Regions from separate parts of the Marinobacter sp. DUT-3 genome, predicted to be linked through region 2. Evidence: predicted binding sites of a transcription regulator. Region 2 holds the regulator's gene; each other region holds the start of a gene.

Region 1 (10,000 bases), 150 kb from region 2:
GCCAGGGCCAGCAATGGCGCCAGCGCGATCAGGACGACACCGGCAGGACGACACCGGCGCAGGCTGACGATTCCGCTCATTCGCGCCATGTTACTTCTGCAACCGTTTGATGCGCTCACCCGGGCTGATAACGTCGGTCAGGCGGATGCCGAATTTCTCGTTCACCATGACCACTTCGCCATGGGCAATCAACGTGCCGTTGACCAACACGTCCAGCGGTTCACCTGCCAGGCGATCCATTTCAATGACGGAGCCCTGGTTCAGCTGCAGCAGGTTGCGGATGGGAATCTGGGTATTGCCCACTTCCATGGAAATAGTGACCGGGATATCCATAATGACGTCCAGGTCCGGCGACATCCCCGAGCCCTGGGGACCCTCGGCAGATTCCTCGAATTCCTCCATTGGCGCTGCGCGGACATTGTCACCGCCGGCGCCCTCTTTTTCCCCGGAGCCTTCCGCTTCTGACATCGCCGCTGCCCACTCGTCCTCGCGGGAATCGCCGTCATCACCGGACTCTTCCATGGCGGATTCCCATTCAGCCGCCAGTTTCTCGTCCTCGCTGAGTTCCTGCTCGTCTTTTTTGTCGTCGTCAGCCATTGCGTCCCACCTTCAGTTGTTTCTTGATCTTGGGCAGCGTTGCCCGTTCGTGAATTCTCAGCGCCAGTTTTCCGTCACGGGTTCCCATGGTGGCCTTATAAATGGGAATACCGTTGGCCGTGACCGTCAGAAACTCGGGGATCTCGACCGGAATGATGTCGCCTTCCTTCATCTTTGCAATGTCGCGCAGGGATATTCGCCGCCGACACACTGTGGAATTGACCGGTACATTGACTTCCTTGATGTCTTCCTGAAGAGCATTCACCCAACGCTCATCAATGTCGTCAATATCACTCTGCACCCCCGCATCGAGTACGTCGCGAATAGGCTCGATCATGGAATACGGCAGTGCCATATGCAGCTCACCGCCTCCGCCGTCCAGTTCAATATGAAAGGTGCTCACCACCACCACTTCGCTGGGGCTGACGATGTTCGCCATCGCCGGATTCACCTCGGAACTGAGGTATTCGAAATCCACTTTAAGAACAGCGTGCCAGGCTTCCCTCATGTCATGGAATACCTGATCCAGCACCATCTGCACAATGCGGGTTTCCGTCGGTGTGAATTCCCGGCCTTCAATCTTGGCGTGCCTGCCTTCGCCACCAAAGAAGTTGTCCACCAGCTTGAACACCAGTTTGGCGTCCAGCACAAACAGGGAGGTACCGCGCAAGGGGCGGATCTTGCACAGGTTAAGGCTGGTGGGCACATACAGAGTGTGAATGTACTCACCGAACTTCATGATCTGGACACCACCGGTGGACACATCGGCATTACGGCGGAGCAGATTGAACAGGCTGATCCGGGTATAGCGCGCAAAGCGCTCGTTGATCATTTCGAGGGTGGGCATTCGCCCACGGACGATCCGGTCCTGGCTGGCAAGGTCGTAGGACTTTACACCGGCTTCGTCGGTTTCTTCATAGGTATCGATATCCCCATCGTCCACACCGTGGAGAAGGGCATCGATTTCATCCTGTGACAGTAGGTCCTGCATACGTTTTCCTGCCCTGACAAGCCGCCCGTTACCGGGGCCTATTGCACTACAAAATTCCTGAAAAGTACCTGTTTCAGAGGAGGTTCCCCCTCATTTTCCAGCACCTGGTTAATGGTCTGCAGCATGCTGTCAGCCAATGCCGACCTGCCGTCCGGCGTCTGCAGCTCCATGAAGTCACTGCTTCCCAGCAAGGTTACCAGCCGACTGCGAATCAGCGGCAGATGCAGCTCGGCGGCCGCAAGTGCTGGTTCGCCATCCGCCTCCAGGGAAAGAAAGACCTGGGCATAGCGCTGGCGGCCCCCTTCGGCCTGGATCGTCGTCACCAGTGCCTTCTCTATATCGAGGTAGACGCTGGGCCTGAAGGTGCTGACCTCGGTTTCCTCAGAGGACGCATCGCCGCCACCCATGCCCGGCAGCCCTCCTCCGAGGAACCACAAGGTGCCTACCACGGACAGCCCCACGGCCAGGACAATCACCAGAACCAACAGGATAATGAGCTTCAGCTTGCCCTTTTGGGCCGGTGGGGCCGCAGGTGTGTTGTTTTCAGCCATAACCTTCCAATCGCCAGAAATCCGTCATCCGGATGGTTTTTTGGGTATATACGGGGAATGAAGCAAAGGCCGGGCCAACAGACTCAACACCCCGATTCAGGACAGCAGTTTAGCGTTGTGGGAGGGGATCGGCAAAGAAGAATCAAAGCCGGGACCCAGGGGCCCCGGACAGTCCATCAGGCGAAGATATCCACTTCGCCTTTCCAGGTGAGATCCAGGGCATTGACGTGTGCCTCGGCCTCTTCGGGAGACACACCAGCCAGTTCATCACGGGCCCGGCCTTCGGCGTTCTCTGATTCACCATCGGCATCCTGCCCGTTGGTCTGCCGTTGGGCAGAGTCAGCAACATCGAACTGTTCCAGCGACAGCCCCTGCTCACTGAGCATATCCCGCAAGCGGTGGCTGTGAAGTTCCAGCTGATCCCGAACTGCCGGATTGGCCGCGTGCACCGTAATATTCGCCTGCTCCTGGTGGACCTGAACGCGGACTTCCATGGGCCCCATGTCCGGCGGGGTCAGATGAATTTCGGCGACGGACAGTTTGTTGGCGGTCAGCCAGGTCAGTTTCCCCACCATCTTATCGCCCCATTCCGCATGCCCGACCGGCACATCAACCGAGGTGGCATACCCTTTGAGACCAGTGGCATCGGCTGGCAGCCTGGCAGCCGCATTGGCCAGTTGCTGACCCGGAACATCAGCCAGTGTCTGCAGACGGCCAGCGGTCAACAAAGCGGTGTTGTCCTGAGCTCGACCGGATTCCGGCGTCAGTGCCGCCAGGGCGTCGGTCAGCTGGAAGCTGGCTGACATACCCTGCCCTGAACCCGCTGTCTCACCAGGCTTGCCGCCAGGCATGCCCGGCAACCCGGCGATCATGCCGGCAAACCGCTGCATCAGGGGTGCCTGGCCAGTCGCCTTGCCTGGTAACTGCGTTGAGTTTCCTGCCATGCCTGAGGTCCCCCCTGCAGGCTCCAGCATCGCTTGCAGGTTGGCAAAGGTCAGAGATGCAATTTCTTCCGGAATGTCCACATCTGACGGTTTTTCCCCCAGGCCATCAGCTGGCGTCACGGATTCCTCTGAGACTGCCGCCTCTCGGACAGTACCGGAAGAACGGCTCTGTGCTCCGTCTTCGGTACGCTTATCGCGTGCGCCATCCGACCGGGACCTGGCGTCTGCCGGAGCATCTTTTCGCTTGTCAGGGCTGTTGCGGGCATCCTCGCGACGTTCCGCCTGTGCACGCCGGTCCGCCTGTTTGCGGTCCAGGCGCTGCTGTTCCGCCCGGGAAACCGAGTCGAACTGGCTGTCGCCGGATTTTTCATGACCCGCCGGCGCTTTTTTGCTGCCGGTATCGGGCTGCCCCCCTGGGGCCTGGGTTTGTGGTAAAACCATCTGGGACATGGCAACCTCTTGCCGCTTTTCAGGGTTGGAGTTCAGGAAATCCTCGTTACCCGATACACAGCAAAAGCGATGCCATCCTTGGAGGGCGTCGACAATCAGTCGACCAGAAAGCCCTCCAGCATCTCCCGCACCTTGCGGAATTCCGAATCAATCGCCTCCATGAGCGATGCAACCTCGTTAAAGCGTGGCTCCCGCCCGGCATTCTCTATCTCCAGGCACAGGGCGCCCAGACGGGGCGCGCCAATATTAACGCAACTGCCTTTAAAACTGTGGGCGGTTTTGACGAGTGCATCGGCATCACCAGCATCAAGCGCCTGGCGTATGGATGAGATCCGATCAACAGAATCGTTAATGTAGGTACGGATCAATACGTCAAACTCGTCCTCCATAACATCCTGAAGCTCCGCCAGTGCTTCCTCGTCAAGATGCGGCTTGTCGTTCATGACGAACCCCCGGATTGAGTGATGGCCGCGACTTTGCGGTCTCCGGCCTCTGAAAAGTGCCAATCATATACGATTTCAACGTGATTGCCCCGCTCCCTGAACGTCAGTGAGTCCGCCAGTCGCTGCAACAACATCAGCCCACGACCGGCGTAACCAGACGTTTCATCACAGGTATTGGTGTGACCCTGGTAGTCGAATCCGTGACCGCTATCCTCACAGACCACGATCAGACGTCCTCCCGAATCCGTCATTGAATGGGTTAATCGGAACTTGATGTAATGCTCCCTGACGTTACTCAGTCGGCGTTCCCGCTCGGCGTAGTAATGGCCGAACCCATCGGCGGTTTTCTTCCATTCCGACGGCAGTCCGAGAATACCGTGCTCCAGGGCGTTGGTGTACAACTCCGACAGCAGTGTGTAAACCTCGCCACTCCGGCGTCTCAGCCCGGGCACCTCCATGCAGATATGCAGCAACAGTGGCAACGGACTGAACTGGCCGAGGGTCCTGTCCCTGACCTCGTAGACACAGCGCCATTCTGCCGGCCCCTCTAATGCTGACAGCGGCACCTCTTCCGACATGGCTTCAAAGTCTTCGCCTTCGGCCATATCCAGGGTCACCAGCGTCAGGTCATCCTGATCAAGCTGGCCGCCGGAAAACGTCTTCACCTGCTCAATCACCGCATCAAAAGGATGAAGACCGTCAAGGACCTTATCCAGTGCGTGGATCACCCGACGATCGCCAAACATGTCACCATCGGAACCTTCAGTCTCCAGCACGCCGTCAGTCATGAACATCAGGGTATCCCCGGGACGGGTCTGGATGATGGTCATTGAGGCCTCGAAGCTATTGGAGTCAAGCACGCCCAGTGGCAGCTGGGACGATGGCAGCGCCCTGCGACTACCATCCTGACGGACCAACCAGCCGTCGGGCAACCCGCCGTTCCACACCTGCACCTGGTTAAGGGAAGAATCCGCCTGGATCATCGCCGCACAACAGAACATGCCCCCCGGCAGAATACGCTTGAGTTTCTGGTTGATCTCCCGCAGCACATCGCTGCCACTGAACCCTTTGGCCGTCATGCCATAGAAAATCTCCGCCACCGGCATAGCCCCGACCGCCGCCGGCAACCCGTGTCCGGTAAAATCACCGATCAGTATCTGCAGACCGCCGGCGGGACGCGGGCAGGCAAACAGAATGTCGCCATTGAAAATAGACATCGGAGAGGCGTGGAAACGGATGCTATCGGCGTCCAGGCAACCGGTGTGGGCGATGTTGTCGAAGACCCGTTTGGCGACGTGCTGCTCCTCCGTCAGCTTGCGGTTGCGTTCGTGGATCAGATCCCGCTGGTGACTGAGGGTCTGGTGCATAACACGCATACGATTGAAGGCATTGATCTTGGCTTCAATGATTACCCGGTTGTAGGGCTTGGTCAGGAAATCATCACCACCGGCTTCCAGGCAACGGGCCAGCGCATCGGCATCGGAAAGGGAGGTCAGAAAGATCAGGGGTACGAGACGCTCACCCGCCAGGGCCTTGATATTCTTCGCCGCTTCCAGGCCGTCCATGTGCGGCATCATGGCATCCAGAAAAACAAGTTGGGGAGACGCCTGACGAAACAGCTCAACGGCCTCGACACCGTTGGCAGCATCCAGAACGTCATGGCCAAGACGTCGTAGCAGAGCCTTGAGGATCAGACGATCGCTGTCGCTATCATCAGCGATCAGGATCAGCAGGGAGTGATTGCCGGTTTGTGCGTCATCCACATCGGACCTCCCGAAGGGTTTACCCAGCCTCTGTCAGCGGATAGCAAACAACTGCTCGAAGTTGGAAATGGCCAGGATTCGACGAACATCGCTGTTACAGTTTTCAATACTGATGGCGGCGCTGTCGCCACCGGCGTAATCACGAAGCAGCAGTAACATCCCGAGGGCCGAGCTGTCCAGATAGGTGGTGTCGGACAGGTCCACCACATACCCCTTGATATCCTGGTCACCATGCTCATAGGCATCACGGAAGGCCTGATGGGTACTGAAATCAAACCGGCCGTCAATCTTTATGATCAGCGTCTGACCATCCTCGCTGCGGCGCGTGTGAATAGGCATTCCTGATCCTCCGCGGGAATTTTTCCGAAAAGATATTGTACAGGTAAGGATAGCGTAGTCGGGACGTTTTGCACCCACGACACCGGCACAAAACCGTGGAATTATCGCCGTCGCCGGACAAAGGCACGCCCGGCGGCTTCATCGGCAAGTTTTTGTTCTTTCAGGTCTTGCTCGCGTTGTTCCTGCCGCCGGCAGGTCTCTATGTACTTTTCCATGCCGCGACGTCGCTCCCAGGCTTCCTGCCATTGCCGCCGGGATTCATCCAGCCGCTCCGCGAGTATATCCAGTTGCTGTTGTTGCTGTCTGAGCACCTGATCCAGCTGGGCGATAAACGCCTGCCAGGCCTGGAGGCGGGCTACCGGCACCACTCCCTGCTGGTTCTGGCGGATCTGCTCCCGGTATTCCTGCTGGTAGCGGTTCAGGTTATCGATCTGTTCCTGCTGAGCTTCATACCGGTTGCGCGCTTCACCCATCTTTTCCAGCGCTTCCTGCTCTTTGCGTTCTTCCAGGTCCAGCACCACCGCCAGCCGCCGGGACCGGAGCATCATTCAGCCCCTCTCGCCGGTGCCGGGGCGCCGGATTTCCGGCGATCTGGTGAACGACGCTCAGGAACCACCGCCAACAACTGGTCAATACTGTCCTGCAGCGGGGCGCTCTCATTCAGCCCCTGCTTCAGGAACTGGGTCATGTTGCCTATGTGGGTAATCGCAAAATCGGTTTCGGAATCGGAACCTTTGACGTAAGCCCCGACACTGATCAGATCCCTGGCCTGTTGGTAACGGGAATACACCTGCTTGAAACGCTGTGCCCGGGCGAAGTGCTCTTCCCCGGTTACCTGAGGCATGACCCGGCTGATGGAAGCTTCCACGTCAATCGCCGGATAATGACCCTCCTCGGCCAACCGACGGGACAACACGATGTGGCCATCCAGAATCGCCCTGGCGGCATCGGCAATGGGGTCCTGCTGATCGTCCCCTTCGGTTAACACGGTATAGAATGCGGTAATAGAGCCACCACCCTGACGTCCGTTGCCGGTCCGCTCCACCAGTTGCGGCAGTTTGGCAAAAACAGATGGCGGATAGCCCTTGGTGGCCGGCGGCTCGCCCACTGCCAGCGCAATTTCGCGCTGGGCCTGGGCATACCGGGTCAGGGAGTCCATCAGCAGCAGTACCCGCTTGCCCTTGTCGCGGTAATATTCGGCGATTCGCGTAGTCAACATGGCGGCCCGCAGGCGCATCAGGGGGGAGTCATCCGCCGGGGAAGCGACAACCACGGAACGGGCCAGGCCTTCTTCACCCAGAATATCCTCGATAAATTCCTTGACCTCGCGACCCCGCTCACCAATCAGACCAACGATGGTGATATCCGCATCGGTAAAGCGGGTCATCATGCCCAGCAACATACTCTTGCCCACACCGCTGCCGGCGAACAGACCAAGGCGCTGACCCTGGCCAACGGTCATCAGGGAATTGATCGCGCGGATGCCCACATCCATGGATTCGCGCACCGGCGCCCGGTCCAGCGGGTTAATAATATCGCCGTTGAGGGATACCCTGGACTCCACTTGCAGTGGCCCCTTGCCATCCAGTGGCTCACCGCTGCCATCCACAACGCGGCCCAGCATCTGGGGGCCAACCGGCACACGGCTGGCCGCTGACAAGGGCACTACCCTGGCGCCAGGACGCAGACCTTCAATGGCAGTCAATGGCATCAGGTACACCCGGTCATCCTCAAAACCGACCACTTCGGCTTCAACACTGCCGCTTCCCTGCCCCTGGATCACGCAACGGTCGCCCACCACCATGGGGCAGCCCACGCATTCCAGGGTCAGACCCACCATGCGGGTCAGGCGTCCGGACAGTTCCGGGGCCGATTCGCGGTCAACAAATCCCTGAAGTCGCTTCAGACGGTCAGCCAGGTTCCCGGTCATCGTCCTCGCTCCCGTTGGCGTCATCACTGTCGGAGTCCAGCACATCCCGGTGGAAATCGGTCAGGTCACCCATCATGGTATCCAGCTCTTCGCTTTCGCCAGCCTCCTCGTTACCGAGCTGCTGTTCAAGCATGCCCTGAACCGCTTTCTGGAAACGCTTCTCCACCGTGAAGTCTACCAGGCTGTGACGGGTTTCGACCTTGCAACCACCCCGCAGGATGCTGTCATCCTCCACTACCGAGTTGGTTGCTTCAAAACGCTCCGCCACCTGCCTGACCCATTCCGCGTCCTCCGGATTCACCAGAATGCGCACATTGTCTGTGGTGGACGGCAGCGAAGCCATGGCCTGGCGGACCACCTGCCGGATCTGGGAAGAATCAATGGACAGCTCGCGGTAAACCACAGTGCGGGCAAGAATGGTGGTCAGGTTGACCAGGGCGGTTTCCAGTTCGTCTTCGTGACGACGGATCGGAATCAGCAGCTCTCCCAGCAAATGTTCAAGCCGGTCAATGTGGGAGTCCATTTCCTTGCGGGTTTCTTCCAGGCCCTGTTCCGCGCCCTGCTCCCGGCCTTCCGCAAAGCCGGCATCGTAACCGTCCTTATGGCCCTGCTCCCGGCCTTCGTTGAAGCCGGCCTGGTAGCCGGCATCGCGACCTTCAGCGTGGCCATCTTCCCGGGCAGCCTGGCGGATGTCCTCGATGTCCGCCGCCGTCAACGGTTTGACATCCCGTTCCTCTTCCCGGGCAACTTCGTTTCCCCGGGCATCAAGCAGGGGCAACTCCCAGCGCTCGTAGGCCGTCAGTTGCTCCTTGGGAATCCGGTTGAGGCTCTTGTCGGAATCTTTCATCACATCATTTCTTCGCCGGCTCCGCCCAAGGTGATCTCACCGGCTTCGGCCATACGGCGGGCAATGGTAATGATGTCTTTCTGGGCAGCCTCGACCTCACTGACGCGAACCGGCCCCTTGGCCTCCAGATCGTCCTGCAGCAGCTCGGCGGCCCGCTTGGACATATTCTTGAAGATCTTGTCCTGCACCCCGTCATCGGCGCCTTTCAGCGCAACAACCAATACCTCGGATGACACTTCACGCAGCAACGCCTGGATACCCCGGTCATCGATATCCTTGAGGTTGTCGAAGACAAACATCAGATCCTCGATGGTGGAGGCCAGGTCCGGGTCCATATCCTTGATGGAATCCATCAGGTTGCCTTCAACACTGCGGTCCATGAAGTTCATGATATCGGCTGCGCGCTTGACGCCGCCAATACGGCTGGTCTGGGCAGCGGAACCACCTGAGAACTGCTTTTCGAGGATGTTGTTCAGTTCCTGGAGGGCCTGGGGCTGGATGCTTTCCAGCGAGGCCACCCGCATCATCACGTCCAGCCGCACCTTGTCATCCAGTGTACGGAGAATTTCAGCGGCCTGGTCCGGATCCAGGTAGGAAATCACGATGGCCTGAATCTGCGGGTGCTCGTAACGGATGATATCGCCAACTGCCCTGGGCTCCATCCATTTCAGAGTATCCAGACCCGTGGTATTGCCACCGATCAGGATACGGTCAATCAGGCTTGATGCCTTATCGTCTCCCAATGCCTGGGTCAGCATGGTCCGGATGTAGTCATCGTTGCCAACGCCGAGGCCGGTCTGCCCCCCCACCGCATCGACAAACTGATTCAGCACAAAGGTCACGTCGTCCTTGCTGACGTCCTTCATCTGCGCCATGGCCACACCAACACGCTGAACCTCCTTGGGGCCCATGTGTTTCAGTACTTCCGCGGCGTCTGCCTCACCCAGTGACATCAGCAGAATAGCAGCCTGTTCAACACGGGGAATCTTGCGCTGCGGCTTCTGGGGCGCCTGTTGGGCGCCCTCCACCGGACGGTTGGTTTCTTCAGTCATCGACATTCACCCACTGGCGCATCACCTGGGCAACCCTCGCCGGGTCTTCTGCGATCAGGCCCTTCAGTGCATTTAACTGCCTATCATAGCTGT
Region 2 (10,000 bases):
ACTCGCACCGACAATCCGGGTCAGAAATCCCCGAACATGACGGCAGTAAGCACAAAATCCAGGCCAAGCACGGCCAACGATGAATACACAACGGTTTTGGTGGTGGCCGAACTGATCCCCGCGGAGGTCGGCACGCAATCGTAACCCTGGTAGACCGCAATCCAGGTACAGACAAATCCGAAAACCACCGTTTTCACCACGCCGTTCAGCACGTCATCCACAAAGCTGACCGATGACTGCATATTACCCCAGAACGCACCCTCGAAAACGCCTAGCCATTCGACGCTCACCAGCATACCGCCCCAGATACCCACCACTGAAAAGATCACAGCCAGGATCGGCATCGCGATAAAGCCGGCCCACAGCCTGGGGGCAATCACCCGCCTGAGGGGATCCACCCCCATCATTTCCATACTGGACAGCTGCTCTGTGGCCTTCATCAGGCCGATTTCAGCGGTCAATGCCGAGCCGGCCCGACCGGCAAACAGTAGCGCCGTCACGACCGGACCCAGCTCACGCACCAGTGTCAGCGCGATCATCTGGCCCACAGCGGCTTCGGAGCCGTAGTCACTGAGGATGGTATAACCCTGCAGCCCCAGCACCATGCCGATAAACAGCCCCGACACCACAACAATCGCCAGGGACAATACCCCCACGGCATATAGCTGACGCACCAGTAACGGGAACCCCACCGAGGGCTTCGGCACTCCGGCCAGGGCGCCACCCAGGAAACGGCCGGCGCGGCCCACTGCGGCAACGGTATCAAGCCCCAGGCGGCCAAGCGCGGCAATCCGATCCATCATCTGGAGCCTCCGGAAATTCCCCAGTCGGTCGCGGCATCCGCAGCCGGATAGTGAAACGGCACGGGGCCATCCGGTTGACCCTGCAGGAACTGCTGCACCTGTTCGGACGGGTGCTGCCTGAGCTCATCGGGAGTCCCCTCGCCGATCACCTGGCCGTCGGCGATGATACAGGCGTAGTGGCAGATGCTGAGGGATTCCGGCACGTCGTGGGATACCAGCACACTGGTCAGGCCCATGGAACTGTTGAGATCGCGGATCAGCTTAACCAGCACGCCCATGGCGATCGGATCCTGCCCGGCAAAGGGCTCGTCATACATGATCAGTTCCGGATCCAGGGCGATACTGCGGGCGAGCGCCACCCGGCGCGTCATGCCTCCGGACAGCTCTGAGGGCATCAGGTTCCTCGCACCCCGGAGACCGACAGCTTCCAGCTTCATCAGCACGATATCCCGGATCATGTCTTCCGGCAGCGAGGTGTGTACCCGCAGGGGAAAGGCGACGTTTTCAAATACGCTCAGATCGGTGAACAGCGCGCCGCTCTGGAACAGCATGCCCATCTTTTCCCGCAGGGTGTACAGGGCCTTGCGTTTGAGACCGGGCACATTCTCACCGGCCACGGTAATGGCGCCGGAGTCGGGTTTGAGCTGGCCGCCGATCAGCCGCAGCAGCGTGGTCTTGCCGGTTCCGCTCGGCCCCATGATGGCAGTGATCCTGCCGCGGGGGATATCGAGGGTAACGCCATCGAAAATGCGCCGCCCCGAGCGGGTGAACACCACGTCCCTCAATGTTATGTATGCGTCCGAAGCCATAACCCATCCCTATCAAACAGGGGCCTACATTATGCGAACCCGGTTGGAAGCTCAATCCGTCCTTCACAAAATGTCCTGATCGCAATGATCAGTTTCCTTCAACAAGGCCCTGCAGCCTCGTGAAGTGATATACTCTCGCCAATTCATTCAGTGTCCCCAATGACGACAAGGTGCGAGCCGAAAACATCATGAGCGACAGCAACAAGTCCACAGCCGACATCAATCAGACCTTCCGGGACTCGGCGCTCCGGGCCATTGAAATCGAGAAGGACGCCATTGCCGCCCTTTCGGACCGCATCGATGATCACTTCATCCGCGCCTGCGAGGTCATCATGGCGTGCAAGGGGCGCGTGGTGGTTACCGGCATGGGAAAATCCGGCCATATCGGCAACAAGATTGCCGCCACCCTGGCCAGCACCGGCACCCCGTCTTTTTTTGTGCACCCCGGCGAGGCCAGCCATGGCGACCTGGGTATGATTACCGGCCAGGATGTGGTGCTCGCCATCTCCAACAGTGGCAATACCAGTGAGGTGGTCACGATTCTACCGCTGCTGCGCCGTATGGGAGCGCCCCTGATCAGCATGACGGGCAACGCGGATTCCACCCTGGCAAAGGAAGCGGTGGCAAATCTGGACGTCAGCGTGACCCTGGAGGCCTGCCCCCTGGGGCTGGCGCCCACGTCCAGCACCACCGCCACCCTGGTGATGGGGGATGCCCTGGCGGTCGCACTGCTGGAAGCCCGGGGCTTCAGCGCTGAAGATTTTGCGTTTTCCCACCCGGGTGGCAGCCTGGGCCGCCGCCTGCTGCTGCGGGTTTCCGACATCATGCACACCGGTGACCGCATTCCCCGGGTAACCGGCGACACCCCCCTGAGCGGTGCACTGCTTGAAATGTCCCGCAAGGGCCTGGGCATGACCACTGTAGTGGATGCGGACGGCAACATGACAGGCGTGTTCACCGACGGCGACTTGCGCCGCACGCTGGACAAATCCTTTGACGTTCACACCACCCCCATTCACCAGGTGATGACCCACAACGGCAAGACCATCCAGGCCGACCATCTGGCCGCGGAGGCGCTGAATATCATGGAAGAGATGAAGATCAACGCCCTGCCTGTCACCGATGAGAACGGTCAACTGGTCGGCGCGATCAACATGCACGACCTGCTCCGCGCCGGCGTAATCTGAGGAGCCAACGGATGACAGACACCCTGCGCCCGCAGTGGCCCGCACGCATTCTCGACAAGGCCGCCGGCATTCACCTGCTGGCCCTGGATGTCGATGGCATCATGACCGATGGCAAGCTGTTTTTCAGTGCCACCGGCGATGAAATGAAGGGCTTCAATATTCTGGACGGACTTGGCCTCAAACAGGTCATGGCCGCGGGCATGACCGTTGCCGTAATTACCGGGCGCACGTCGCCGCTGACCGAGAAGCGTATGAAGGATCTTGGCATTCCGCACCTGATGCAGGGCCGCGAAGACAAGAAAGTGGCGCTGCAAGAGCTGGTGGACACGCTGGGGGTAGCTGCGGAAAGCATCGCCTATATGGGAGACGACCTGCCGGATCTGCCGGCCATCCGTTTCGCCGGCCTCGGTATCACAGTACCTAATGGCTATTGGCTGGTCCGCGAACACGCGGACGTATGCACATCGGTTGCCGGCGGCAGTGGCGCGGTGCGCGAGGTGTGCGATCTGCTGCTGACCGCGCGCGGCAAGCTTGACTCCACCCTGGCAAGCTACACCCAGGCCGACTGAAGGATCCCGTCACCATGAGAGGCAACCTGCTTTCGACCCTGCTGCTGGCTGACCGCCCCGTGCTTAGAACCCTTGCGCTCGGCTGTACCGCTGTAGCCCTGGTAGTGATGATGTGGCAGAGTGACGACCCTCAGGAACCGGTGGAGGCCGCAGCCCTGAGGGGGCAGTCCGAACCCGATGGTTTTGTGGTCAACGGTCGATACCGCTCGTTTGATGACACCGGAAGACTGACCGTGTGGTTTGAAAGCCCACGCATTGAACAGTTTGAATCCGACAACAAGGCGATCATGGCGTCCCCCAGGGCACGATTATACAGCGAGGGCGAAGAAGAGCCCTGGCGCCTGAGCTCGGATAGCGGAACCTTCCTGGAAACGGAGGGCCTGCTACTTCTGGAGGACAATGTCGAAGTGATTCGTCATACCAGCGATAACCGGCAGGGCACCCTGACGACTTCCAGACTGACGCTGGACAACGAAAGCCGCACAGTCTACACAGACGCACCGGTGAAACTGACCGACTCCTTCAGCGTTACCCGGGCCATCGGCATGAAGGCGTGGATTGATGACCGCATACTCGAACTTAACTCACAGGTGGAAGGACGCTATGAGCCTGGCCAACAAGCCAATCCGTAAATTGACCGCCGCGCTGGCCGCCTTGCTGGTTGCCGGATCCGCTGCTGCTTTCAACCTGGATTCCGACACCCCGATCACTGTCAACGCGGACAACGCGCGGCTGGACGACAGCAAGGGCGTTGCCACCTACACCGGTGATGTCATCCTGACCCAGGACGCTACCGAGCTTACCGCCGACAAGGTGATCCTGTACCGGGACGAGAACGGCCTCCGGCGTATCGAGGCAACCGGCCGGCCCGCCCATTACCGGCAACCCGCCCGGGATGGTCAGGGTGAAACCGATGCCCGCGCCCTCAATATCACCTATTCCGCTCCGGAGAGCCGGCTGACGTTCGAACGCGAAGCGGAAATCGAACAGAACGGCAACCTGTTCCGTGGCGACATCATTCATTATGATAGCGTCGATCGGGTAGTTACCGCCGAAGGTGCTGCAGAAGAAACCAACGGCAGTGGCCGTGTTGAAATGGTTATCCAGCCACGCAACAGCCAAAACAGACAGGATTCGGATGGCAGTTCTCAGGGCCAGTAATCTGGCGAAAAGCTACAAGCAAAAGAAAGTGGTCCTTGACGTCTCCCTGGAGATCCGCAGCGGCGAAATCGTTGGCCTTCTGGGTCCCAACGGGGCCGGCAAGACCACCTGCTTCTACATGATCGTGGGTCTGGTGCCGGCGGATAATGGCCGCATCACCATCGACAGCCAGGACATCACTCCGCTGCCCATGCATGGCCGGGCGCGCAGAGGCATTGGTTACCTACCCCAGGAAGCGTCGGTGTTCCGCAAGCTGACGGTGCGGGACAACATCATGGCCATCCTGGAAACCCGCAAGGAACTCAAGCGGACCGATCGCGAGAGCAAGGTGGAAGAGTTGCTGGAGGAGTTTCACATTACCCACATCCGTGACAGCGTTGGTATGGCGCTGTCCGGCGGTGAGCGGCGGCGGGTGGAAATTGCCCGGGCACTGGCCATGGAGCCGGCGTTTATCCTGCTGGACGAACCGTTTGCCGGTGTTGATCCGATTTCAGTCAGCGATATCAAGCAGATAATCCGCCACCTGCGGGACAAGGGCATCGGCGTTCTGATCACCGACCACAACGTGCGTGAAACCCTGGATATCTGTGAGAATGCCTACATTGTGTCGGGCGGCCACATCATTGCCTCCGGCAATTCCGAGGAAATCCTGGCCAACCAGCAGGTGAAAGAGGTTTACCTTGGCAATGAATTCCGACTTTGACGTAACGCATATTCCGACACCGCCGTCTTCATGACCCAATTGTCATGTTGGTGACAAGCAAGTACACTCGGCAAAGAACTTGCTTGGTCTGGCAAGTAGCCAGCATACAACGAATTTTTTTGCAATCACCCGTTAAGACGGTGCTATTGAGTCACGGATCCTGAACCATGGTTATGAAAGCGTCATTACAGTTAAAACTGGGTCAGAGCCTGACCATGACGCCCCAGTTGCAGCAGGCGATCAAGCTTCTGCAACTCTCCACACTGGACCTGCAGCAGGAAATCCAGCAGGCGCTGGACTCGAACCCCATGCTGGAAACGTCGGAAGATGACGACGCGCCCGACGCCAACGAATCCGGGCAGGACAACGAGGAGTCGGCCAAGGCCGAGGAAACCGCTTCAGCGGCGGAATCCGCCACCGACTGGGATGAATCCGAGAATGGCCCCGACTGGTCGTCGGAGAACGACATTCCCGACAACATCCCCGATGACCTGCCGGTAGACACCGCCTGGGATGACATCTACCAGTCCGCGCCAGCACCGGCGGCCCGCAACGACGACGAAAACGACAGCGACTTCGAAACCCGCAACTCCCCGACGGAAACCCTTCAGGACCATCTCGAATGGCAGCTGAACCTGACGCCTCTCAGCGAACGGGACCAGGCCATCGCCCACGCCCTGATGGACGCGGTAGACGAACGCGGATACCTGACTACCTCCATTGAGGAAATCCATTCCGGACTGGTTGACGACACGGAAGACGACCCGCTGGAACTGGATGAAGTGGAGGCCGTGCTGCACCGCCTGCAACACTTTGATCCTCCCGGCGTCTTTGCCCGTGACCTGCAGGGGTGCCTGCTGATCCAGCTGAACCAGTTGCCCCCGGACACCCCCTGGCTGGCCCAGGCGCGACTGGTTATCACCCATTACATCAACCTTCTGGGCAACCGGGATTACGCGCAACTGCTGCGCCGCAGCCGCCTGAAGGAAGACCAGCTGCGGGAAGTGCTGGCGCTGATCACCAGCCTCAACCCGCGCCCGGGCGATTCGGTGGACCGGGCGGAGCCGGACTATGTCATTCCCGACGTGATGGTTCGCAAGCATAACGGGCGCTGGCGTGTTGAACTCAATCCGGACATTGCGCCACGAATCCGGGTCAATGCCAGCTATGCCTCCCTGATCAAGCGCGCGGACAGCAGTGCCGACAACACCTACCTGAGAGATCAGCTGCAGGAAGCCAAATGGTTCATCAAGAGCCTGCAGAGCCGGAACGAAACCCTGCTCAAGGTGGCAACCCGCATTGTCGAGCACCAGCAGGGATTTCTGGATCATGGCGAGGAAGCCATGAAGCCGCTGATCCTCTCGGACATAGCCCAGGCCGTGGAAATGCATGAGTCCACCATTTCCCGGGTGACCACACAGAAATACATGCACACCCCCCGTGGCATCTTCGAACTGAAGTACTTTTTCTCCAGCCATGTCAGCACCGATGAGGGCGGAGAGTGTTCCTCAACCGCGATCCGTGCCATGATCAAGAAACTGATTGCGTCAGAAACTCCGAAAAAGCCATTGAGCGATAGCAAAATTGCAGCCATGCTAGGAGAACAGGGCATCAAGGTAGCCAGGCGGACCGTAGCCAAATATCGGGAGGCTATGCACATTCCGCCATCCAACGAACGAAAACGGCTGGTTTGACCCGACAGGATCCGCCGGCGTGAACAGCGCTGGCACACCGTCAGCCCTTAACAGGGGCCGGCAAGATGACGACAGGAGACGCCTATGCAACTCAATATTTCAGGCCACCATGTAGAATTGACCCCCGCACTGAAAGATTACGTATCAGGCAAGTTTGAAAAGCTCGAGCGCCATTTTGACCACATCAGCAACTGCCAGGTAACGCTTGAGGTGGAGAAGGTACGGCAGATGGCGGAGGCGACACTCCATGTGATTGGCGGTGAGATTCACGCAAAGGCGGAAAACGATGACATGTACGCAGCGATTGATTCGCTGATTGACAAGCTGGACCGTCAGATTCTCAAGCACAAGGAAAAGAACGTCGATCGTATGCATGGTAACGGCGCCCGTTAAGGCGCTGTTTTCCAGGCATTCAAAACAATCGAGCTGCGGCATGGGTTAACATGCCGCAGCCTTTTTTTTACGGAATTGCAGTCGATCCATGAGCGACACATCCCTGACTATAGAAAACATACTTGCACCGGAGCTGACCCTTTGCCGGGTAGCTGCGTCCAGCAAGAAACGCGTTCTGGAATTCATTGCCGAGGAGGTAAATCAGCAGGACGCCTCCCTCAGTGAGACCCAGATCTTCAACAACCTGATCTCACGGGAGCGGTTGGGAAGTACCGGCATCGGCCAGGGGATCGCTATCCCTCATTGCCGCCTGGACGGCCTGGACCGAGTGGTAGGCGTGCTGTTTACGCTGGAAGAAGGCGTGGGCTTTGACGCCATTGACAATCAGCCGGTGGACCTGGTGTTTGCCCTGATTGTTCCCAAGGAAGCCACCAGCGAACACCTGGAACTGCTCAGCCAGCTGGCGGAGAAGTTCAACGATCGCGGATTTTGCGATCAACTGCGGCAGTGTACCGATGCCCAGTCTCTTTACAGCCGCATGCTGGACAGTAACGGCTGATATTTTACTGACCGGAGGCAAACAGGCGATGAAACTGATTATTGTCAGTGGCAGGTCGGGCTCAGGGAAAAGTACGGCGCTGCATGTACTGGAAGACCTTGGTTTTTACTGTATTGATAACCTGCCCATTGGCCTGCTCTTCCCCCTGACCAAGGAAGCCGCCAGCCACAGCGACACTCCCGGTCGCCTGAAGAAGATGGCGGTCAGCATTGATGCCCGCAACCTGGCGGGTGAACTGACCAATTTCGAAGCCATTTACCGCCAACTCCAGAATACCGGCGTGACCGTCGAGATCATTTACCTGGACGCGGACGAACAATCCCTGCTTCAGCGTTTCCATGCCACCCGGCGCAAGCACCCGCTGAGCGACGACAAGACCTCGCTCCGTGAGGCCATCAGCAACGAGAAAAAACTGCTGGAACCGCTGTCCAAACTGGCCGACCTGTACATCGACACCACCGGTATGTCCATGTATGAGTTACGTGACATGGTCAAACAACGGATCGTCGGTCGCAAGGAGCAGGAACTGGCGCTGCTGTTCCAGTCGTTCGGGTTCAAGCACGGCGTGCCACTGGACTCTGACTACGTCTTCGACGTGCGCTGCCTGCCCAACCCTTACTGGGACACAAGCCTGCGACAGTTTGTCGGCACTGACCAACCGGTCATCGATTTCCTGGAAAAGGAACCACTGACCCGCAAGATGGTCGAGGACCTGACCACGTTCCTGGAAAGCTGGCTTCCTACCTTCGCTGACAGCAACCGAAGCTATATGACCATCTCCATCGGCTGCACCGGCGGCCAGCATCGCTCCGTCTACGTCTGCGAACAACTTGGCCAGCATTTCCGCCAGAAGTACAGCAACGTTCAGGTGCGCCACACGGAACTGCCGCACCTGCAACCCCGGGACCCAGCGTAACCTGCTTATGATTCGCCGAAACATCACCATTATCAACAAGCTGGGGTTGCACGCACGGGCAACCGCCAAGCTGGTTGCAACGGCGTCCGCTTACCAAAGTACCGTGAGAATCTGCGGCAAGGGCCGTGAGGTTGATGCCAAGAATATCATGCAGGTCATGATGTTGGCGGCCAGCAAGGGAACGGAAGTAGAGCTGATTGCAGACGGCGAGGACGAACAACAGGCCATTGAAGCCCTGGCCGAGCTAATCAATGACTATTTTGGCGAAGGCGAGTAAGGCCCCGTCTCGCTCGCCGGGCGGTTTTCTTCGACATTCACCTACAACTCTTTCTCACCTGTACCGCCTAACTCCGCTATAATACGGGGGTTTTCTGACTGTGGGTGATTCATGACCGATATTCTGGAAAAAAGCCAGGCCCGCCAGCGCCTTCGCTCCCTCAGCGAAGCGTTGGACAGTGGTGCGCTGAAACAGGTTGCACGCATCCTGAATGGCGGCCTGAGCCCCAGTGATATTGCTCACCTGCTGGAATCGTCACCGCCCCGCCAGCGGGCTCTGCTGTGGAACCTGGTCGATAAGCAGCTTGAAGGGGAGGTTCTCCAATACCTCAGCGATGACATCCGGGGCTACTTCCTCAGCCAGCTTAATGCCCAGGAACTGGCGGACATCCTGGAAGATTTCGAGTCGGATGACCTGGCCGACTTGCTGCAGCAGCTGCCGGATACCGTCATCCAGGAAGTCCTGGATACCATGGACGAGCAGGACCGGCAGCGGGTAGAGGAAGTTCTGTCCTACCCGGAGGACACCGCTGGCGGCCTGATGAACACGGACACCATCACGGTGCGCCCGGACATCAGCATCGATGTGGTATTACGCTACCTGCGCAGGCACCGCAACCTGCCGCCAATGACCGACAGTCTGATCGTGGTGAGCCGGCGGGATGAATTCATTGGTATGCTCCCGATCACCAAGATGCTGGTCTCCAATCCGGCGGCGACGGTGCGGGAAGTGATGGACACTGACATTGAACCCATTCCGGTGCTGTTGTCGGACACCAAGGTTGCCACCCTGTTTGAGCGCTACGACCTGATTTCCGCGCCGGTAGTGAATGAGGATGGTCGCCTGCTGGGCCGTATCACCATCGATGACGTGGTAGACGTTATCCGCGAGGACGCAGACCATTCGCTGATGAGCATGGCCGGTCTGGA
Region 3 (10,000 bases), 1.0 Mb from region 2:
TTGAGCAGTGTGGTGTCGGTCAGCAACTGTTGCTCGGTGATCTGGTGAGAGCGCAGGCCTTCATCGTCAAGGCCTGGGCTGTTGAGTCTCTCGCGGATGTCAGCGAGGAATTCCAGCGGGGTCGTGAATTCGGCGGCGGGCACTTCTTTGGCCAGGGTGAGGTCGCCAACGGCAAAGGTCAGGCGTTCCCCGGGGTAGTAACGGAACTGGCCGCTGTCATCGGTTGTCTCGCTGCGGCTGGCGCTGGTGTAGTGCAGGCCGCTGATGCCGTTGTAGGTGAGTGAGCCGGTCCGGGTGTCATCACCGCCGCCTCCGCTGTCGCCGCCGAGGCAGCCGGACAATGAGAGCACTGCCATCAGTGGCAGGGATAATCGAAGAAGCTGAACGGATCTCATGGTCTTGCGTACATTCCCTGGTCCTGGGGCCTGCGGTGCAAACGCGACGGGTTTTGCCGGGCCTTTTGTAAATTGTTGTAACCGGCATTATAGGGACGGGCGCGTGGGGATATCGGGAATCCTGTCGCAGTTTGGTGTTTTACCCGGGCGGTGGGTTTCCATGGCGGCGACTTGAAAATTCCGTTGGCGCCACAACTTAAAAGACTTCTGGTTTTACGCATCACACTCTTGGCCGGGCACGCTGACCCGACACGCCACTATTCTGGGTAGTTTATGACCAACGCACTGGAGATCGAGGGGCTGACCAAAACCTACGGTGATGGTTTTCATGCTCTCAAGGGGATCGACATGAACGTCAGGCAGGGGGATTTCTTCGCCCTGCTGGGCCCGAACGGGGCCGGGAAATCGACCACGCTGGGTATCGTGTGCTCCCTGGTGAACAAGACCGGGGGCAAGGTGAGGGTGTTTGGTTACGACATCGATACCCACCTGTCCGATGCCAAGCTGAACCTTGGGGTGGTGCCCCAGGAGTTCAACTTCAATCAGTTCGAAAAGGTGTTCGACATCGTCACTACCCAGGCGGGCTATTACGGCATCCCGCTGAAGAAGGCCAGGGTGTCGGCCGAGAAGTACCTGCGCCAACTGGGGCTTTGGGACAAGAAGGATACCCCGGCGCGGATGCTGTCCGGGGGCATGAAACGCCGGCTGATGATTGCCCGTGCGCTGGTGCACGAGCCCAAGTTGCTGATTCTGGACGAGCCGACAGCGGGCGTTGATATCGAACTGCGCCGGTCCATGTGGACCTTCCTGGAGGAAATGAACCGCCAGGGCACCACGATTATCCTGACCACCCATTACCTGGAAGAGGCCGAGGCGCTGTGCCGCAACATTGCGATCATCGATCATGGGCGGATTCTGAAGCACACCAGCAAGCGTGAGCTGCTGCAGCAGTTGCATGTGGAAACCTTCGTGCTGGATACCGAAACCGCACTTGAGGGCGCGCCAGCGCTGGACGGCTTTCCGTGCCGCCTGAGTGATGAGGGCGCGCTGGAAGTGGAGGTCCAGAAGGGCCAGGGCCTGAACCAGGTCTTTGTGCAACTGGAGCAGCGGGGGATCAAGGTGGTCAGCATGCGGACCAAGGCCAACCGCCTGGAGGAGCTGTTCATCCGGATGGTGGAAGAGAACGCCCGGGAAGTCGAGGGAGGTGACGCATGAAAATCCAGGCAATGGTTACGGCATTCAACACCATCGTGATCCGGGAGATTCGCCGTTTCACCAGGATCTGGCCCCAGACCCTGTTACCACCGGCGGTTACCATGACGCTGTACTTCATCATTTTCGGTAACCTGATTGGTTCCCGGATCGGTGATATGGGGGGCTTTGATTATATGTCCTTCATTGTGCCGGGGCTGATCATGATGGCGGTGATCACCAGTTCCTACGCCAATGTGGTGTCGTCGTTCTTTTCGATGAAGTTCCAGCGCAGCATCGAGGAACTGCTGGTTTCGCCGGTGCCCAACTGGATCATCCTCGCCGGCTATGTCTGCGGCGGTATGGCCCGGGGGCTGGGGATCGGGCTGATCGTGACGCTGCTGTCGCTGGCGTTTACACGGCTGGAGATCCATAGCCTGCCGATGGTGGTGATTACGGTGTTCCTGACTTCGGCGCTGTTTGCCCTGGGCGGGTTTATCAATGCCATGCTGGCCACCAAGTTTGATGATATTTCCATCGTGCCCACGTTCGTGCTCACGCCGCTGACCTATCTGGGCGGGGTGTTCTATAGCATCAGTATGCTGCCGGATTTCTGGCAGGCTGTGTCCATGGTGAATCCGATTCTGTACATGGTGAATGCTTTCCGGTTTGGTATTCTGGGCGTATCGGATGTGAATCCCTTTGTGGCACTGGGTATGATTCTGGTGTTTATTACACTGCTGACGGCTATCTCGCTGCGGATGCTCAAGCGTGGCAAAGGCATTCGCCACTAAGTTTCAGGACCGTTTTAACAGGACACACCATGGCCCTTAACGATGCCCCCCTGGGCAAATCCAGTGAATACCCGGACCGCTACAATCCGGATCTGCTTTTCCCCGTGCCGCGGGAGGAAAACCGGCGCCGCATTGGCTTGTCGGATGGCCGCTGGCCGTGGTTCGGGGAAGATCTCTGGCAGGCCTGGGAGGTGTCCTGGTTGCGTGCTGATGGTGTGCCGGCCGTGGCCTGGGCGGAAATCCGTTTCCCGGCTGCTTCGCCCAACATTATCGAATCCAAGTCTCTGAAGCTGTACCTGAACTCCCTGAACCAGGCGGTGTTTTCGTCGCCTGAACAGGTCGCGGATGTGATCACCCGGGATCTGTCCAGCGGCAGTGGCGCGGCGGTGCAGGTGACCATGCGCAGCGTGGATGAGGGCGCCATGGCGGAAGGCCGCCCGCAAGGCTATGAACTGATTGACGGCGGCACGGTTGACGATGTGACCTACGAATACGCGCCGGAATCCCTGTCGGCGTCTGGCGAGGTGGTATCGGAAAGCCTGTGCTCGCATCTGCTGAAAAGCAACTGCCCCGTGACTGGCCAGCCGGACTGGGGCACGGTGATGATCCGTTACACCGGGCCGAAACTGGATCGCCGGGGATTGCTTCGCTACATCGTCAGCTTTCGCCAGAAGCAGGATTTCCATGAGCACTGCGTGGAAACCCTGTTTACCGACATTATGGCGAGGTGCAAACCGGAAGCGTTGATGGTGTGTGCCCGTTATACCCGCAGGGGCGGGTTGGATATCAATCCCTGGCGCAGCACCGATCCGGACGACGGTCCCGGGGCCCGGCTGATTCGCCAGTAAAACTCAGAAGGGGGAGGGGGTCAGCGAATTTCCTCTTCCTGCCGCAAGCGGTCGGCGGCATCTTCCAGGGCGTTCAGGATGGCCTGACGTTCCCTTTCGGTGATCTTGTCGGAATCCAGGTACATGGCAAACCCGCTGTGTTCGTGTTCCAGGAAGCTGCGGTTCGGGCCCATGTCACGGCGGAAGTCCACCACTTCATAAATGGGTACCGGCTTGCCAAAGCCTTTCACCGTAATCTCACCCTTGTCCCGGCACATGATGCGGTCCTTGATCAGTGAGAAGGTTTCATAGGACACCAGTATTTCACCGGGATCGGCCAGGGATTCCAGCCGGCTGGCCAGGTTCACTTCCTTGCCGATGATGGTGTAATCCATGCGGTTTTCCGCGCCGAAGTTCCCGACCGTGGTATAGCCGGTGCTGATGCCCATGCGGATTTCCAGCGGAGTCTTGATGCCCTGGCTACGCCACTTCTGGCGCATGATCTTCATGTGCTTGCGCATCTCGATTGCCATGGACACACAGGCAAAGGCGTCTTCCCTCTGGCCCCGGCTGGTGGGGTCACCGAAGAACACCATAATGGAGTCACCAACGAACTTGTCGATGGTGCCGCCGTATTTCAGCGCCACTTCGGACATGCCGTTGAAGTAGTGGTTGAGCAGTTCAGTCAGTGCTTCCGGCTCCATTTCCTCGGACAGCTCGGTAAAGCCCTTGATGTCAGAGAAGAAAACGGCGAGTTTCTTGCGCTGGGTTTCCAGGCGCACGTCCCGCTCACCAGTGAAAATTGACTGCCAGACCTGGGGAGACAGGTACTTGGACAACTTATGGGAGAGGGCGATGGACTGTTCCCGCTGGTTCTGGATCTGGCTCTTGGCCATCATCAGCGCCCGGGCCTGCTGGTGGGAATAGAAAGCCGTGACGCAGATATACAGGCCGGTTGCGAGCAGCGACAGAATGCTGGTCAGCAGGGGCGCCTGAAGACTCTCCGCCGGCCCGAAAATGGCGAGCCCCACCGACAGGGATGCCGCCATGAACACGGAGCCGAACACCCACTGGCGGAAGCCGCCGACAATCAGGCAGCTGAACATCAGCATCATCATGACCGACACGGATGGTATGGCCGTTGCTCCGATAGCACCCACAAAGCCGCCGCCAATCACGCAATCGACCATCAGCATTTTCTGGCGGATACGAGAGGAATGTCTGAGGAAGGTGCGGCGGGTCAGAAGGTGCGCCAGGTGAGGCCAGATCAGCGCCCCGGCGATCATCCAGAGCATCCAGTCGGGAAATGCGCCCTGGAAAACACCCGCGGCGATAATGGCGGCCGCGGCGGTGAACCCAAGGATGCGCCCGTTGTAATCCGGCATCGGCGGAATGGCGATGGGATCAATCTGCGCGTCCACGGCAGTGGACTTGCTGGCGCTGGCGCTGGCATTGCGCAGATCCACGGGGGCGCTCATCATATCAGAAGCGTATCCGTCCGATGAGGATGTCGCGGAACATCACCCAGTCCCCCATCAGGCTGTACAATGGGTATTTGAAGGTCGCCGGGCGGTTTTTCTCGAAGAAGAAATGTCCGACCCAGGCAAATCCGTAACCGATCACGGGCAGCAACAGCAGCCAGACCAGTTTGGCGGTTACAATGGCGTAAAGGGCAACGATGATAACAAGAAGGCTGCCGACAAAATGGAGCCTGCGACAGGTCAAGTCGCTGTGCTCTTCCAGATAGTACGGATAGAACTCAGAAAAATTGCGAAAAGCGCTTTGCTCACTCATGGTTTCGCTACCGGCTCATTTATAGTTTTTCGAAAGTCGGACTACGACGAAAGGTTAACAGTTATACAGAAAAGCCACAATTCAGTTCGGGCCTTTCCGAATCTGTCCACAGGGGAAAGTCATTGCCGCTTCTCCTGCCATCTCGTCCGGCAAGACCTCCGAATTTGCCGCCTGACCCTCTCCAGCCCGCTGTATTCATAGCCTCCCGAAAACTGGCATCGACGTTGCTTTGTCTACTGCAAAGAGGTGAACCGGCAAACCAATGCAGGGCCGGGCACAAGGTTCTGGAGGCAATATGGCAATTTCCTTTGATAAAGCACTGGGTATTCACCAGCACGCCCTGGAAGCCAGGGTTCAGCGTGGTGAGGTATTGGCGAACAACCTCGCGAATGCCGATACCCCAGGCTACAAGGCCAGGGACGTTGATTTCCGCGCGATGATGGAAAAGGCACAGCAGAGTGTCAGCGGATTCAACATGGAGCGGACTCACGACGCCCACATGGATACGACGCCCGGTGGCCAGGACAACGAGCTGCTCTACCGCGTGCCGCACCAGCCTTCCGTGGATGGCAACACGGTGGATACCCAGCAGGAGCAGAGCCGGTTCATGAGAAATGCCATGGACTACCAGGCGAGCTTCCAGTTTCTGGACGGCAAATTCTCGGGGCTGAAGAAAGCCCTTTCAGGTCAGTAATCGGGCGCAGCCACTAGCTGAGGAGCATCAACATGTCCCTGGGTAACATATTTGATATCGCCGGTTCCGGCATGACTGCGCAGTCACTGCGGTTGAACACCACTGCATCCAATATTGCCAACGCGGAAACCGCCAGTTCCAGCACCGAAGGCACGTACAGGGCACGCAAGCCCGTGTTTGCCGCGATCCAGCAGTCCATGCTGAACCCGGACCAGAAAGATCTGGCGTTCGGGAGCGACGAAGGACCCGGCGCCGGGGTTCGTGTGGACGGCATTGTCGAGAGTGATGCGGAACTGCAGATGCGATACGAACCGAATCACCCCGCTGCCAATGAGGACGGCTACGTGTTCTACCCCAACGTCAACGTGGTTGAGGAAATGGCAGACATGATGTCCTCATCCCGCAGCTACCAGATGAACGTGGACATTATGAACACGGCGAAATCCATGATGCAGCGCATTCTTACACTTGGGCAGCAGTAACCGGGCGAGGACCGACCGATGAGCGCAATTAACCCGACGAATGTCTCTGATGTACTGGGCGATTTTCGTCATCAGCAGGGCGGTGCCGGCAACGGTACGAACGAACTCGGCAAAAACGAGTTCATGGAGCTGATGATTGCCCAGCTGAAGAACCAAAATCCGCTTGAACCCCAGGATAACGGCGAATTTATTTCCCAGCTTGCCCAGTTCAGTTCCCTTGAAGAAATGCAGGGCGTGTCCCGGAGTGTGGATGAACTGAGCAGCCAGTTCCGCTCCACCCAGGCGCTGCAGGCGTCGGCGATGGTGGGGCGGACCGTTCTGGCGCCATCGCAAATTGGCATACTTGGTAGCGAAGGCGAGATCACCGGCACCATCCAGGTTCCGGCATCCACCGGCGGGTTGCGTCTGTCCATTGAAAGTCAGAACGGTGAACGGGTACGGCAGATTGACCTGGGCGCCAGTGAGGCCGGCGTTGCTTCCTTCCAGTGGGATGGCAAGGACGGCAACGGCAATGCCTTGCCACCCGGCCCCTACCGCATTGTGGCTGAGGGTTCCTACCCCAGCGGAACCGAACAACTGGCCACCATGGTCAGCGCCAATGTGGACAGCGTTTCTCTCGGTCAGGGCGGTAAAGTCACACTGAATCTGGCCGGCATGGGCTCCATTGCCCTGTCGGACGTAGAACAAATCAATTGATACCGGTGCGAAACCACGAGGTGAATTATGGCTTTTAATACAGGGCTTAGCGGTTTGAGGGCAGCGTCCGTTGATCTGGACGTCACCGGTAATAACATTGCCAATGCCAGTACCGTTGGCTTCAAAAGCAGCAGCGCACAGTTTGGCGACCTTTATGCCAGCGGTTTCCTGAGTTCCGGCAACAACCCGGTGGGCGATGGTGTGCGGGTGCAGGACGTGAAGCAGTCTTTCGGTCAGGGCAACATCAGCTTTACCGACAACGGACTGGATATGGCGATCAACGGTGATGGCTTCTTTGTCCTGAATAACGGTGGAGAAGTTCGCTATTCCCGTGCGGGTCAGTTTGGCATCGACAAAGACGGATTTATTACCAATAACCAGAACATGCGTGTGCAGGGCTTCACCGCTGATGGCGACGGTAATCTGTCTGGCATTCGTGGGGATCTGCAGGTGGAGACGGACAACCTGGCGCCGAGGCGGACCACCAATCTGAGCACTGATCTCAATCTGGATTCCAGGGAAAGTGTGCTGGAAAACCGCATACGTGATCTGGGTGAAGACCTGAACGTGGCAGACCTGGATGGTGATGCTTTCCAGGTCGAGTATTCCGACGGTACCACGTCGCAGCTCATCTCCATTGGTACGGATCAGCCCGCAAATGAGGTGGCCGAGCTTCTGGGTTCACAAAAAGGCGTTAACGCCTCCGCTAGGACAAAGTTTGACCTGTCCGAACAGTTTGATATGACTCAGCTAGCCAGTGATTTGTCCGATCCGGACTTTGAGCTGACCATATCCCTGAACGGAAGCGACAACGTGACTTTCCGTGGCAGTGATGGCATTACCGATCTTGATTCGCTGGCTGCCGCCATCAATGACTCGGAGTTGAACACTCTGCAGGCGCAGGTTTCCGGCAGCGGTGATGATATTTCCATTACCGACAGTCGCGGGTTCACTGTCGATATGTCCTACACGACCGGCGCAGCAGGCAATCAGTCATTTGCCGCTCCCGAGCGTGGCAATCTGTTTGTGACCACTGAGCGCGAGGTGGCCGGCATACTGACTGATCCCGCCGGAACCGGCACGTTTGAGGCCGCGTATACAGCAGGCGAGACCCGGATCACCAATGAGTTCAATCCGCTGGACCAGCGCACATACAACCACGCTACATCCACCACGATCTACGACAGCCTGGGCAACTCCCACGAATTGACCCAGTTCTTCGTGAAGGAGCCTTCGCCGGGTGATGGAGTTGGTCAAAGTGAATGGTCGATCTACATGCAGATTGACGGTGAAATGGTTGCGGGTACCGATGAGACACCCTATACAGCCAGGTTCAACCAGGATGGTGATCTGCAATCGATCAATGGCGACCCGAATGGTGAAGTGGTTATTGATGACTGGGTGCCGAAAGACGCAAATGGCCTGCCCAATGGTGCGGATGGTCCTCCTGCTCCCGGGGAGGAAGTGGTCACACCGATTCCTGATCCGCCCACCACTTCTGCGTTTGTGGTGGACCTGAGCAACACCACCCAGTATGGCAGTGCCTTTGGGGTAAATGATCAGAATCAGAACGGTTATACCACGGGCCGTTTATCCGGTCTGGATGTGTCCGATCAGGGTGTGCTGTTTGCCCGATACACCAATGGCCAGTCTCAGGCGTTGGGGCAGGTAGCCCTGGCGGCGTTCAATAACACCGATGGGCTCTCGCCGGTAGGGGAGACAACCTGGGTGGAAACCTTCGAGTCCGGTCAGCCGATCATCGGCGCCCCGGATACCGGAACCCTGGGCTCCATCAAGGCCAGTTCGGTAGAGGATTCCAACGTGGACCTGTCTGCGGAACTGGTGAACCTGATCATTGCCCAGCGCAATTACCAGGCGAACGCGAAGACCATTGAAACCTCCGATGCGGTCACCCAGACCATCATCAACCTGAGATAATCCGCAAAACGCAATTCTGGCATAACTCCTGCAGGAAGACTGGTAACAGTCAAAATTCCGGCAGGAGTTTTCCCATGGATAAAGCCCTCTATATCGGGATGTCTGGCGCCAAGCAAAACATGCTGGCCCAGCGTGCCCACGCCAATAACCTGGCTAACGTCAGTACCACAGGGTTCAAGAAAGACTTCGCCCAGGCTCGTAGCATGCCGGTGTTTGGTGAGCATCACCCGACCCGCGCCTACGCCATGACCGAGCGGCCGGGGACGGATCTGTCCGCCGGGGCGCTGATGGAAACCGGCCGCAAGCTGGATGTTGCCGTTGAAGGCGACGGCTGGCTGGCGGTTCAGAACCAGCGCGGTGAGGAAGTTTTTACCCGGTCCGGCAGTCTGCAGATTGATGTCAACGGCCTGGTTCGTAACGCCAGCGGTGACATGGTTATGGGCAACGGTGGCCCGGTCGCTTTGCCGCCTTTCGATAACGTTCAGATCGGCGCCGACGGCACCGTTTCCATCGTTCCTGTTGGCGGTCCGCCGGATCAGCTGGTGGAAGTGGATCGCCTGAAGTTGGTCAACCCGCCGCCCGGCGCCCTGGAGAAAGGTGATGACGGTTACATGCGTCGCAAGCCGGACCAGGCTCTGGATGGCCCCGAGCCGCCGGATGGAAATATGCGCGTGGCCTCCGGATTTCTGGAAAGCTCCAACGTGAATGCCGTTGAGGAAATGATTGCCAACCTGCAGCTGTCGCGGCAGTACGAGATGCAGGTGAAGGTTATGACCACCGCGAATGAAAATTCCGAGGCTTCGGCACGCCTGTTGCAGAACCTCTGATAAACCTTGGGCACAGTCGTCGGATGGACAGAAAAGCGGCAAAACATAGCCGCCTGACAGAGTCCACCGGCAAGGAGAAAAAACATGCATCCAGCACTTTGGGTCAGTAAAACCGGGTTAAGCGCGATGGACACCAAGATGTCCACCATTTCCAACAACCTGGCTAACGTTAACACCACCGGTTTCAAGCGGGACCGCGCGGTGTTCCAAGACCTTCTGTATCAGGTGAACCGGCAGCCCGGCGGTATGAGCACCGAAAATTCCGAGCTGCCATCCGGCCTTCAGCTGGGCACCGGTGTGCGTGTTGTCGGCACGACCAAACAGTTTTCCCAGGGCAACCTTGAGGTGACCGAGCAACCGCT

What was found. The regulator sigma-54, encoded in region 2, starts transcription at its own class of promoters, with help from an activator protein. The targets are predictions, from matches to a motif close to ANTGGCATNNANNTTGCTNT.
Region 1: a site for sigma-54 is predicted at 2,199-2,218, ahead of ACQUWM_RS00775 (flagellar basal body-associated FliL family protein). Genes of this name have one in related genera too.
Region 3: a site for sigma-54 is predicted at 5,213-5,232, ahead of flgB (flagellar basal body rod protein FlgB). Genes of this name have one in related genera too.

What each region holds. Positions count from the first base shown of each region.
Region 1 is NZ_JBNRMG010000001.1:161,982-171,981, reverse strand. It holds gene fliO (flagellar biosynthetic protein FliO) at 1-80, opposite strand, end outside; gene fliN (flagellar motor switch protein FliN) at 91-597, opposite strand; gene fliM (flagellar motor switch protein FliM) at 590-1,588, opposite strand; gene ACQUWM_RS00775 (flagellar basal body-associated FliL family protein) at 1,627-2,139, opposite strand; gene ACQUWM_RS00770 (flagellar hook-length control protein FliK) at 2,316-3,533, opposite strand; gene ACQUWM_RS00765 (Hpt domain-containing protein) at 3,629-3,976, opposite strand; gene ACQUWM_RS00760 (ATP-binding SpoIIE family protein phosphatase) at 3,973-5,739, opposite strand; gene ACQUWM_RS00755 (STAS domain-containing protein) at 5,773-6,078, opposite strand; gene fliJ (flagellar export protein FliJ) at 6,180-6,623, opposite strand; gene fliI (flagellar protein export ATPase FliI) at 6,623-8,008, opposite strand; gene ACQUWM_RS00740 (flagellar assembly protein FliH) at 7,989-8,855, opposite strand; gene fliG (flagellar motor switch protein FliG) at 8,855-9,907, opposite strand; gene fliF (flagellar basal-body MS-ring/collar protein FliF) at 9,900-10,000, opposite strand, start outside.
Region 2 is NZ_JBNRMG010000001.1:14,159-24,158, reverse strand. It holds gene mlaE (lipid asymmetry maintenance ABC transporter permease subunit MlaE) at 21-803, opposite strand; gene ACQUWM_RS00115 (ATP-binding cassette domain-containing protein) at 800-1,612, opposite strand; gene ACQUWM_RS00110 (KpsF/GutQ family sugar-phosphate isomerase) at 1,801-2,799, shown strand; gene ACQUWM_RS00105 (KdsC family phosphatase) at 2,811-3,368, shown strand; gene lptC (LPS export ABC transporter periplasmic protein LptC) at 3,383-4,000, shown strand; gene lptA (lipopolysaccharide transport periplasmic protein LptA) at 3,972-4,529, shown strand; gene lptB (LPS export ABC transporter ATP-binding protein) at 4,507-5,232, shown strand; gene ACQUWM_RS00085 (RNA polymerase factor sigma-54) at 5,406-6,926, shown strand; gene hpf (ribosome hibernation promoting factor) at 7,011-7,319, shown strand; gene ptsN (PTS IIA-like nitrogen regulatory protein PtsN) at 7,408-7,878, shown strand; gene rapZ (RNase adapter RapZ) at 7,907-8,794, shown strand; gene ACQUWM_RS00065 (HPr family phosphocarrier protein) at 8,802-9,071, shown strand; gene mgtE (magnesium transporter) at 9,183-10,000, shown strand, end outside.
Region 3 is NZ_JBNRMG010000001.1:1,059,276-1,069,275, reverse strand. It holds gene ACQUWM_RS04815 (organic solvent ABC transporter permease) at 1-395, opposite strand, end outside; gene ACQUWM_RS04810 (ABC transporter ATP-binding protein) at 669-1,610, shown strand; gene ACQUWM_RS04805 (ABC transporter permease) at 1,607-2,380, shown strand; gene queF (NADPH-dependent 7-cyano-7-deazaguanine reductase QueF) at 2,410-3,228, shown strand; gene ACQUWM_RS04795 (adenylate/guanylate cyclase domain-containing protein) at 3,249-4,688, opposite strand; gene ACQUWM_RS04790 (Mpo1-like protein) at 4,690-5,001, opposite strand; gene flgB (flagellar basal body rod protein FlgB) at 5,297-5,695, shown strand; gene flgC (flagellar basal body rod protein FlgC) at 5,728-6,177, shown strand; gene ACQUWM_RS04775 (flagellar hook assembly protein FlgD) at 6,196-6,873, shown strand; gene ACQUWM_RS04770 (flagellar hook protein FlgE) at 6,901-8,811, shown strand; gene ACQUWM_RS04765 (flagellar basal body rod protein FlgF) at 8,886-9,638, shown strand; gene flgG (flagellar basal-body rod protein FlgG) at 9,723-10,000, shown strand, end outside.